Regions from separate parts of the Micromonospora sp. NPDC023956 genome, predicted to be linked through region 3. Evidence: riboswitches for the same ligand, from Rfam matches in the RefSeq annotation. Region 3 holds a riboswitch; each other region holds the start of a gene.

Region 1 (3,198 bases), on a different contig from region 3:
CGTACGGCGTGCCGAAGCCCATGACCACCGCGTCGGTCTTCATCCGTGGGGTGATCGCGTCCCAGGTCAGGCCCTCGGGAGTGATCTTGATGCCGACCTTCCGCGCGTCGGCGGTGACCGCGAGGGCGAGTTCCTTGCGCAGGCTGTCGGTGGCCGGGTACATCAGGGAGAAGGCGGCCGGGCGGCCGTCCCTGACCCGGACGCCGTCCGGCCCCGGCTTCCAGCCGGCCGCGTCGAGGGCGGCGGTGGCCGCGGCCGGGTCGGCGAACGGCTTGCCGGCGATCGACGGCTCGGCGAACTCCGACGTCGGCGGGATCGGCCCGAACGCCGGCTCCCCCGCCCCGCCGAGCACGCCGGCCACCATCGCCGAGCGGTCCACCGCCGCGTGCAACGCCCTGCGCACCGCCGGGTCGCCGGTGACCGGCCCGCCCATCGGCAGCATGATGCCCCGGTAGTCGGCGGTGGGCACCCGCTGCACCTGGTGGCCGGACCGTCCGTCGAACCCGGCGGCGAGCTTCGGGGCCAGCTCCGCCGCGTCGAACTCGCCGGCCCGCGTGCGCTGCGCACGGACGTTGTCGTCGGGGACGAACGCCACCACCACGCCGGAGTTGGCCGGCTTGCCACCCCAGTACCGCTCGTTGGCGGCCAGCACCAACCGGTCGCCGGGGGTCCAGGAGGTCACCCGGTACGGGCCGGTGCCCACCGGCTTGCGGTTGAACGCGGCCTTGTTGACGTCCTGCCCGGCCAGTGCCTTCGCCGGCACGATGCCCAGGGCGAGGCGCTGGAGGAACGGCGCGTAGGCGTACTCCAGGGTGAAGACCACGGTCGACGCGTCGGGCGCGGCGACGGAGGCGAGCATGTCCAGGTCGGACCGGAGCGTCGAGTCGACCTTCGGGTCCAGCACCGCCTGATAGGTGAAGACCACGTCCTGCGCGGTCAGCGGGCTGCCGTCGTGGAAGACCACCCCGTCGCGCAGCGTCGCCGTGACGGTCCTCCCGTCGGCGGACACGGTCGGCAGTTCGCGGGCCAGGGCCGGCACCAGCTGGTTGCGGTCGTCGCGGGCGACGAGGCCGTCGAAGATCAGCGAGCCGCCGTCGACACCGTAGTTGAGCACCGGGTTGAGCGTGTCCGGCTCGCCCGCCGTCGCCACCACGAGCGGGGCGCCGCCGTCAGCGGTGGAGGTGTCCGTCGGGGACGAACAGGCGGACAGGGCGAGAAGACCGGTGGCGAGCAGCGCCACCATCCGCGCAGACCGCAACGACTTCCTCTTTCCTGGTCGACGACGTGGCGCGGTGGCGGCCACTTCGGCACAGGAACCGATCGTCGCCGTACCGGACGTGGCCCCACCGTTCCGGCCGGGAACCGGTCGGGACGGTGGCGAGCGCACCGCAGGGGCAATCCTTACGTAGTTGCCAACAGTTGGCAATAGTGGTCCGACGGTCACACCGCCGGACCCCGCTGACCTGCGTCTCGTGCCGCACCGGAGCGGGTGGCGGCGGCCGGGTTCCGACCCTGCTGGATCACCACTCTTGCCCCGCCGGTCGCCGGTCGATAGCCTCTCGCCGTCAAGGTGCTCGGGAAGCCGGTGGAAGACCGGCGCGGCCCTCGCCACTGTGACCGGGGAGTGACCTCCGACTTGCGCCACTAGGCCGACGGCCTGGGAAGGCCGGAGGAAGCATCGATCCGGGAGCCAGGAGACCGGCCTTGACGGTGTGATCTCGTCCACGAGGTGCTGGAGAGGAAGGTCTTCGATGCACATCGCCGAGGGGTACCTACCCCCGGTGCAGGCAGCGGCATGGTTCGCGGTGTCCGCACCCTTCGTCGTCCACGGCAGCCGGGCCCTGGTCCGGCAGGTCCGGCAGGACCCCGAGTCGAAGTTGTTGCTGGGAGCGGCGGGTGCCTTCACCTTCGCGCTCTCGGCCCTGAAGATCCCGTCGGTGACCGGGTCCTGTTCCCACCCCACCGGCACCGGCCTCGGCGCGGTGCTGTTCCGACCACCGGTGATGAGCGTCCTCGGCGGCATCGTGCTGCTGTTCCAGGCGGTCCTGCTGGCCCACGGCGGGCTGAGCACCCTGGGCGCCAACATCTTCTCGATGGCGATCGTCGGCCCCTGGGTCGCCTACGCCGTCTACCTGCTCACCCGCCGCCTCGGCGGTGGACTCGACGTGGCGGTGTTCCTGGCCGCCGCGCTGGGCGGCCTGGCGACCTACTGCGTCACCAGCGTGCAGCTCGCCCTGGCGTTCCCCGACCCGACGTCCGGCTTCCTCGGCGCGGTGGCGAAGTTCGGCAGCATCTTCGCCGTCACCCAGATCCCCCTGGCGATCAGCGAGGGGCTGCTGTCGGTGCTGGTGGTGCGACTGCTCACCCGCGTCAGCGGCGACGAACTGCGGCGCCTCGGCGTGCTGCGCAAGCCCCAGGAGGTGCCCGCGTGAAGCGCTTCGGACGCATCAACCTGCTCCTGCTGCTGGCGGTGGTCGCCCTGGCGGTGGCCCCGCTGGTGCTCGGGCTCGGCGGCTCCGCGGAGGAGCCGTTCACCGGGGCGGACGCCCAGGCCGAGGAGGCGATCGTCGCCGACCACCCGGACTACGAGCCGTGGTTCTCCTCCATCTACGAGCCGCCCTCCGGTGAGATCGAGTCGGGGCTGTTCGCCCTCCAGGCAGCGGTGGGAGCCGGGTTCCTCGGCTACTACTTCGGGGTCGCCCGCACCCGGCAGCGGATGCGCGACGCCGACGCCTCCGCCGGCTAGTGTTCGCCCTCGACGTCGCCGCGCACACCGGTCCCTGGCGGCTCCGGCACCCGGGCGAGAAGGCCCTGCTGGCCTTGGGTCTGCTGGGGTGCGCGGTGGTCCTGCCCACCTGGCCGGGGGCGGCGTTGTCGGGCACCGCCGCCGCACTGCTGCTGGTCGGTCCGGCCCGGGTTCCGGTGCCGGTGCTGCTGCGGGCGGCCCGGGTGCCGGCGCTGTTCATCGCCACCTCCGCGCTGCCACTGCTGGTTTCCGTGCACTCCCCGACCCGGCTGGGCTGGAACCCGGCCGGGTTCGGGGTGGCGGCGACGACCACCGGACGAGCGGCGGCGGCCCTGCTCTGCCTGTTGCTGTTCAGCGCCACCACTCCGCTGTCCGACGTCCTGCCGAGGCTGGTCCGGCTCGGGGTGCCGGCGGCGGTGACCGAGGTCGCCGCCCTGACGTACCGGATGCTG
Region 2 (3,198 bases), on a different contig from region 3:
GCTGCTCGGCATCTTCGCCGCCATCGCCCCGGCGGCCGGGGCGGCGCTGGCCGCCCTCGACGCCGGCGACCTGGCGGCGTACGACCGGATCATGGCGCCGACCGTGCCGCTGGCCCGGCACCTCTTCGCCGCGCCGACCTGGCACTACAAGACCGGGATCGTCTTCCTGGCCTGGCTCACCGGCCACCAGGAGCACTTCACCATGGTCGCCGGTCAGCAGGCCGGCCGGTCCCCGGCCCACCTGGCCCGGCTGCTCGTCCTCGCCGACTCCGCCGGGCTGCTGCCCGACGCCGAGCTGGCCGCCGCGCGGGCACGGGCCTACTTCACCGTCGCCGGGGTGACCCAGTGACCGCCCCGCAGGCCGTGCCGGGGGTCGACCGGCCCGCCGGGCTGGCCCGCTTCTCCTTCAACCAGGCCACCTCGATGAACTGGCCGCTGGAGGAGGCCGTGGCGGCCTGCGCCGACGCGGGCGTGCCGGGCATCGGACTGTGGCGGGAGCCGGTCGGGGCGTACGGCCTGGACCGCGCCGCCCGGCTGGTCCGCGCCGCCGGGCTCACCGTCACCTCGCTCTGCCGGGGCGGCTTCTTCACCGCCGACGACTGGCGGACGGAGAACCTGCGGGCCATCGAGGAGGCGGCCACCCTGGACTGCCCGGTCCTGGTGCTGGTCTCCGGTGGTCTGCCCGCCGGCAGCCGGGACCTCGACGGGGCCCGGTCGCGGGTCGCCGACGCCATCGCCGAGCTGGCACCGCACGCCACCGCCGCCGGGGTGACCCTGGCCATCGAACCGCTGCACCCGATGTTCTGTGCGGACCGGTGCGTGATCTCCACCCTCGGTCAGGCCCTCGACATTGCCGAGCGGTTCGAGCCGGGAGCGGTCGGGGTGGTCGTCGACGCCTACCACGTCTGGTGGGACGACACCGTCCACCACCAGATCGCCCGGGCCGGCGACCGGATCGCGGCCTTCCAGGTCTGCGACTGGATCACCCCGTTGCCGGCGGGGGTGCTGCTCGGCCGGGGGCTGCCCGGCGAGGGCTGCATCGACCTGCGTGGGCTCCGCCGGGCGGTGGACGCCGCCGGGTACACCGGCCCGATCGAGGTGGAGGTCTTCCACGGCGAGGTCTGGGAGCGCCCCGGCCGGGAGGTGCTGGCCGCCTCGGTGGAGGGCTACCTGCGGCACGTGCTCTGAGTGACCCCCGGGCCCACCGGTCGGCGTACGTCGACGCGTCGACCGGTGGGCCCGGCCTGCCGGCCGAAGGGGACGGACGTCCCGGTCGGCGGTGCGGCGGATACGTCGATCATGCGCGTGGTGTTCGTCACCGTGACACTCCCACGGACCAGCGGCTAGGGTGACGCTGCCGTGGTGCTCGGGAAGCCGGTGAGATACCGGCGCGGCCCTCGCCACTGTTATCGGGAAGTCCGCGACCTTCGTCTGCGAAGAGGCCACTGGGCGTACGCCTGGGAAGGCCGGTCAACGACGCACCACCCGTCAGCCAGGAGACCGGCCACGGCACTGTGACGAACCGTCCACGAGGTGCTGGAAGGCGATTCCGATGCGCGAGCGCGCTGTCTGGTCCACCCTGTCCCGGCGCGTTGCCGCGCCCCTGACCGCCCTGGTCGTCCTGCTCGGCGGGTGCGCCACCGACGACGATCCCCAGCGGTCCACTCCGGCGTCCGCCGGCCCGGTCACCGTGACCAACTGTGGTACGCCGGTCACCGTGGCGGCTCCGCCGGAACGGGCGGTGACCCTGAACCAGCCGGCCACCGAGATCATGCTGGCCCTCGGCCTGGCCGACCGGATGGCCGGCACGGCGTACCTGGACGACGCGATCCTGCCCGAGTACGCCGCCGCGTACGCCTCGGTGCCGGTGCTGGCCAAGGAGTACCCGGCGCGGGAGAAGCTGCTGGAGGCGGAACCGGACTTCGTCTACGGCTCCTTCCAGAGCGCGTTCGGCGACGAGGGGGCCGGCGACCGGGCCGAGCTGGCGAAACTCGGCGTCGGCTCGTACCTCTCCCCGGCCGGCTGCCCGGCGCCGCACCGGCCGGCGAAGCTCACCACCGACCACGTGTTCACCGAGCTCCGCGAGATCGCGGCCATCTTCGGCGTACCCGAGCGGGCCGAGAAGCTCATCACCGACCAGCGGACCCGGCTCGCCGCCGCGGCCGGCCGGGTCGACGGCGCCGCGAAGCTCTCCGTGCTCTGGTGGGACGCGGGCACCGACGCCCCGAGCGTGGGGGCCTGCTGCGGCGGGCCGGGCATGATCATGTCGGCGGTCGGGGTCACCAACGCCTTCGCCGACCTGACCGGGTCGTGGGCCGACAGCGGCTGGGAGACCGTCGCCGACCGCGACCCCGACGTCATCGTGCTGGTCGACGCGAGCTGGGACACCGCCGCCGCGAAGCGGACCTTCCTGACCGGGCACGCCACCCTGCGGCACCTCGGGGCGGTGGCGGGGAAGCGGTTCGTGGTCATCCCCTTCTCCTCCACCTCCGCCGGGGTCCGGGTCGTGCTCGGTGTCGAGGCGCTCGCCGAGGGCGTCGCCGGGCTCCCCGAGGGGACCGGACGCTGACCACCGTCACCGCTGCGGCCGGGGTACGGTCCCGCCCCCCGGCCGGGGCGGCCCTGCTGATGGGTGGGCTGCTGGTGGCGCTGGTGGCCTCGATCAGCGTGGCGGTCACCATCGGTCCGGCCGACATCTCGGTCCGTACCGTCTGGACGGTGGTCGGCGACCGGCTGGGCCTGGTCCACTCCGACGTGCCCCTGCTGCGCGAGCACATCGTCTGGCGGCTGCGGCTGCCCCGGGTGCTCGGCGCGGCGGCGGTCGGGGCCGGACTGGCGGCGGTCGGCGCGGTGATGCAGACCGTCACCCGCAACCCGCTTGCCGACCCGTACCTGCTCGGGGTCTCGTCCGGGGCGTCGCTCGGCGCGGTCGCGGTCCTCGTCGTCGGGCTGGGCGGCGGGATGGCCTCACTGACCGGCGGTGCGCTGGTCGGCGCGCTCGCCGCGTTCGTGGCGGTGATCGCGGTGGCCGGTTCGCGCGGTGCCCTGGAGCCGACCCGGGTGGTGCTCGCCGGAGTGGCGGTCGCCCAACTCTGTGCCGCCGCGACCTCGTTCGTCATCATCTGGGTCGCCGATCCGCACGCCACCCAGAGCATCACCTTCTGGCTCTCCGGCTCGCTGGCCCGGGTCGACTGGTCT
Region 3 (3,198 bases):
CGCCGGGCGGAACGGGTGGGGACGTCGTCGGGCGGGGCGGCGCCGGTCGGGTCGGTGCCACGCCGGGGCGGGGCGCGTCGTCGGGGCTGCGGTCCCGGGAGAACGACCAGCCCTCGAAACTGCCGGCCGGCGGCCTGCGGTTCAGCACGCCCTTGTCGCTGTAGCGCCAGCTGCCGCCGTTGTCGGCGTGCCAGTAGGACCAGTAGGCGTTGGCCGGTGGCGTGTCCACGCACTTCTCGGTCGCCACCGACGGCTTGCCCTCGACGCGGCAGACGAAGCCCTCACCCCAGCGGAGGGTGCCGGTGACCGAGAAGCCGGCGTTCTTCAGTGCCGCCAGGCCGGTCGCCTGGGCGCCCGGGGCGCAGCGGACCACCGTTCCGCCGCCGAGTTCGTTGAAGTCGACCACGACGGTGACCCCGGAGGCGTCCGGGCAGGGACCGGCGGTGCCGGCGGCGCGGGCCGGGCTCGGCACGACCAGGGCGGCGGCCACGGCCACGGGGACCGCCGTGAGCCGGACCGCCCCGGTGACCGCCGGGAACCGGATTCCGGCGGTCACGTCGTCCGCCGGCGGGTGACCACCACGAGCGCCGTACCACCGCCGATGAGCAGCAGCGCCACCAGCAGGTACGTGACGACGGAGGCGCCGGTGGTGGGCAGTCCGCCCGTCCCGCCCCCGGCCGGTGTGGTGCTCGGTGCGGCGGACGGGGTCGACGCGGTCGACGTCGGGGTCGGCGGGACCGGGCTGTCGGTGAGGCTCGGTGTCGGGGTGGGTGTGGCGGAGCCGGACGGCGTCGGTGAACCGCTCGGGGAGGGTGAGACGGAGACGCTCGGGCTGGGGCTCGGCGAGGAGGGCGGGTCGAGTCCGATCCGGCCGAGGGGCACCTGCGCCAGGCCGAGGAGCGCCTGGGCAGTGGACCGACGCCACTGGTCGCGGTCGTTCTCCCCCAGTCCGGCCCCCCGGGCCGCCGCCAGGGACTCGGCGTTGTAGGCGATCGCACCGGCGTCGGCGGCGGCTGCCCCGCCGGTCGCGGTGGTCAGTTGCAGCGCGACCAGGGCGACGGCGGCCCGGTCGGCTGCCGTGTCCCGTCCGGCCGCGGCGAGGGCCTGCCCGGCCAGACCGGTGCTGTTGGCGTTCGTGCCGGTGGTCGGGCCCGAACCGCCGAACGAACCGTCGGCGTGCTGCTGGGTCAGCAACCAGTCGGCGCCGCGTCGGGCCGCGTCGGCGGCGCCGGTGGCCCCCTCCTCGGCCGCGGTCAGCAGGGCCTGCACCGCCATGGCGGTCGAGTCCACGTCGAGGGTCGGTGCGGCCTGGGTGTCGCAGGTCGGCTTGTCCCCGGCGTCGGGGTACAGCCGGAAGCCCCCGGCCGCGCACTGCTGGCGGAGAAGGAAGTCCACGGGGTCCTGCGGAAGGTCACCGCTGCGGGCCAGCCCGAGCACGGTGAACGCCTGGTCGAAGGTGTTGCTGGCGTCGGGTCCGCTGGCCTCGTTGGTCCGGCTGGTGATCCGGCCCCGCTGGTCGCCGCTGTCCGCTCCGGCGACCAGGGCCAGGGTCTCCGCGCGCAGGTCCCAGCCGCCGAAGTCGGTCGGGTCCGCACCGGCGGCGGTGGCGGCGTAGAGCAGCTTCGCGGTCGCACCGCCGTCGGTGAAGCCCTCGATGCCGTAGTCGTCGTAGCTGTTGTACGACCGGACGTGCGCGGCGACCTGATCGGTGGCCGCACGGCGAGTCGGCTCGGCCACGTCGGCGGCGGTCAACGCGAGCAGACCGTCGACGGTCAGGCCCCAGTCCTGGCCGCCGAACGGGCCGGGCAGCGCCCCGTCGGTGAACTCGTCGGCCAGCCAGCTCGCACCGGCGCGGGCGGCGGCCGGGTCGGCCGTGCTGGACGGGGCCGCGAGGCCGAGGCCGGGGGCGGTGGCGGCGAGCGCGACGAGCGCGGTCGTCGCCGCGACGCCGATACCGGGACGTCGGAGCGGGGACAGGGGCATGCTGGGTGCCTTTCGCAGAGCGGTCGGTGAGCTCCGGAGGGCACCTCGGATCCGAAGAACCCGCTCGCGTGCATCGTGAGCGGGGTGACGGGCCTCGGCGGTGGCCGGACTTCACCCTGTAGACCTCGACAGTGGAAGCCGCTCGTCCCGGGCGGGGTGTTCCGGCTCGCGAGGTGGGCCTCGCTCACGGTTGCGGGTCAGCGCCGGCTTCTACCGGCTTCCCCCCACTCAGGACGTATGCAGTTGTCCCGGATGGACCCGGGTGCCGACACGATAGCGTCCGGTCGTCACGTGACGCCAGAAGAAAGGTGCCGGCACCCGGTCACCGCGTTCGGTGCGGGTGGCCGCCGGTCAGGGGGCGGGGATGCTCGGTGCCGCTCCCGAACCGAAGGACCAGCCCTCGACGCTGCCGGGTGCGGGGTTGTAGCTGCCCGCGCCGGAGCTGCTGTAGGACCAGGCGCCGCCGCTCGGCGCGTGCCAGTACGACCAGTACGCCGTGACCGGCGGGGTGTTGACGCACGGGTCCGTCGCGGAGGTCGGCAGGCCGTTGATCCGGCAGACGAAGGCCAGTCCCCAGCGCTGGGTGCCGGTGACGGTGAAGCCGGCGCCCTGCAGGGCGGCCAGCCCGGTGGCCGGGTCGCCGAGTGCGCAGGCGACCGACACTCCCCCGCCGAGCGCGGTGAAGTCCACCACGACGGTGACACCGGAGGTGCCGGTGCAGGCGGCGGCCTGGGCGGGCCGTGGGGCGGGTTCGGCGGCGGTCAGGCCGGCGGTGGCGAGGACGGCGGCCATCAGGCCGACGAGCCAGCCACGACGGGAGGGACGGAAGCGGGACACGGGTTCTCCTTCTGTCGGCAGGGTTTCTCGGCGGTTCATCGGCAGGGCAGGGTGGGGGCGTGCGCATCGGCGCCGACGGCGGAGAGCCGGGGGTAGCCGACGCCGGTCAGGCCCAGGACGGCCTGGGCGGTCGCCCGGTTGACGGTGTCCCGGTCGAGGGTGCCGCCGTCGACGTCGACCGCGCCCCGGTCGGCGGGCGCACCGGCGCAGCCGACCTGGAGCCCGACCAGGAATCCTCGGGCCCTGGCCCAGGCGAGCGGTCGGCCGCCGTCCCGGAGCGCCTGGGCGGCCAGACCGGTGCTGTTCGCGTTCGCGGTGCCGGCCGCGTTGGTGAAGCCCCCGTCGGTGCGCTGCACGGAGACGAGCCAGTGGATGCCG

The links. A riboswitch is a leader RNA that binds a small molecule or an ion and turns the genes downstream of it on or off. The one in region 3 is predicted to bind cobalamin.
Region 1: it holds a riboswitch for cobalamin, as region 3 does, so the genes downstream of both, AB0F58_RS27590 (energy-coupling factor ABC transporter permease) here and AB0F58_RS01415 (prenyltransferase/squalene oxidase repeat-containing protein) in region 3, are expected to answer to the same signal.
Region 2: it holds a riboswitch for cobalamin, as region 3 does, so the genes downstream of both, AB0F58_RS14960 (ABC transporter substrate-binding protein) here and AB0F58_RS01415 (prenyltransferase/squalene oxidase repeat-containing protein) in region 3, are expected to answer to the same signal.

The regions. Positions count from the first base shown of each region.
Region 1 covers NZ_JBEZZN010000021.1:13,257-16,454, reverse strand. Annotated here, with positions in the region: gene AB0F58_RS27595 (ABC transporter substrate-binding protein) at 1-1,258, opposite strand, end outside; cobalamin riboswitch at 1,552-1,722, shown strand; gene AB0F58_RS27590 (energy-coupling factor ABC transporter permease) at 1,752-2,432, shown strand; gene AB0F58_RS27585 (energy-coupling factor ABC transporter substrate-binding protein) at 2,429-2,746, shown strand; gene cbiQ (cobalt ECF transporter T component CbiQ) at 2,746-3,198, shown strand, end outside.
Region 2 covers NZ_JBEZZN010000006.1:231,719-234,916, forward strand. Annotated here, with positions in the region: gene AB0F58_RS14950 (dihydrodipicolinate synthase family protein) at 1-349, shown strand, start outside; gene AB0F58_RS14955 (sugar phosphate isomerase/epimerase family protein) at 424-1,188, shown strand; cobalamin riboswitch at 1,344-1,524, shown strand; gene AB0F58_RS14960 (ABC transporter substrate-binding protein) at 1,553-2,569, shown strand; gene AB0F58_RS14965 (iron chelate uptake ABC transporter family permease subunit) at 2,629-3,198, shown strand, end outside.
Region 3 covers NZ_JBEZZN010000001.1:545,970-549,167, forward strand. Annotated here, with positions in the region: gene AB0F58_RS01410 (hypothetical protein) at 1-496, opposite strand, end outside; gene AB0F58_RS01415 (prenyltransferase/squalene oxidase repeat-containing protein) at 553-1,983, opposite strand; cobalamin riboswitch at 2,116-2,260, opposite strand; gene AB0F58_RS01420 (hypothetical protein) at 2,335-2,775, opposite strand; gene AB0F58_RS01425 (peptidase) at 2,856-3,198, opposite strand, start outside.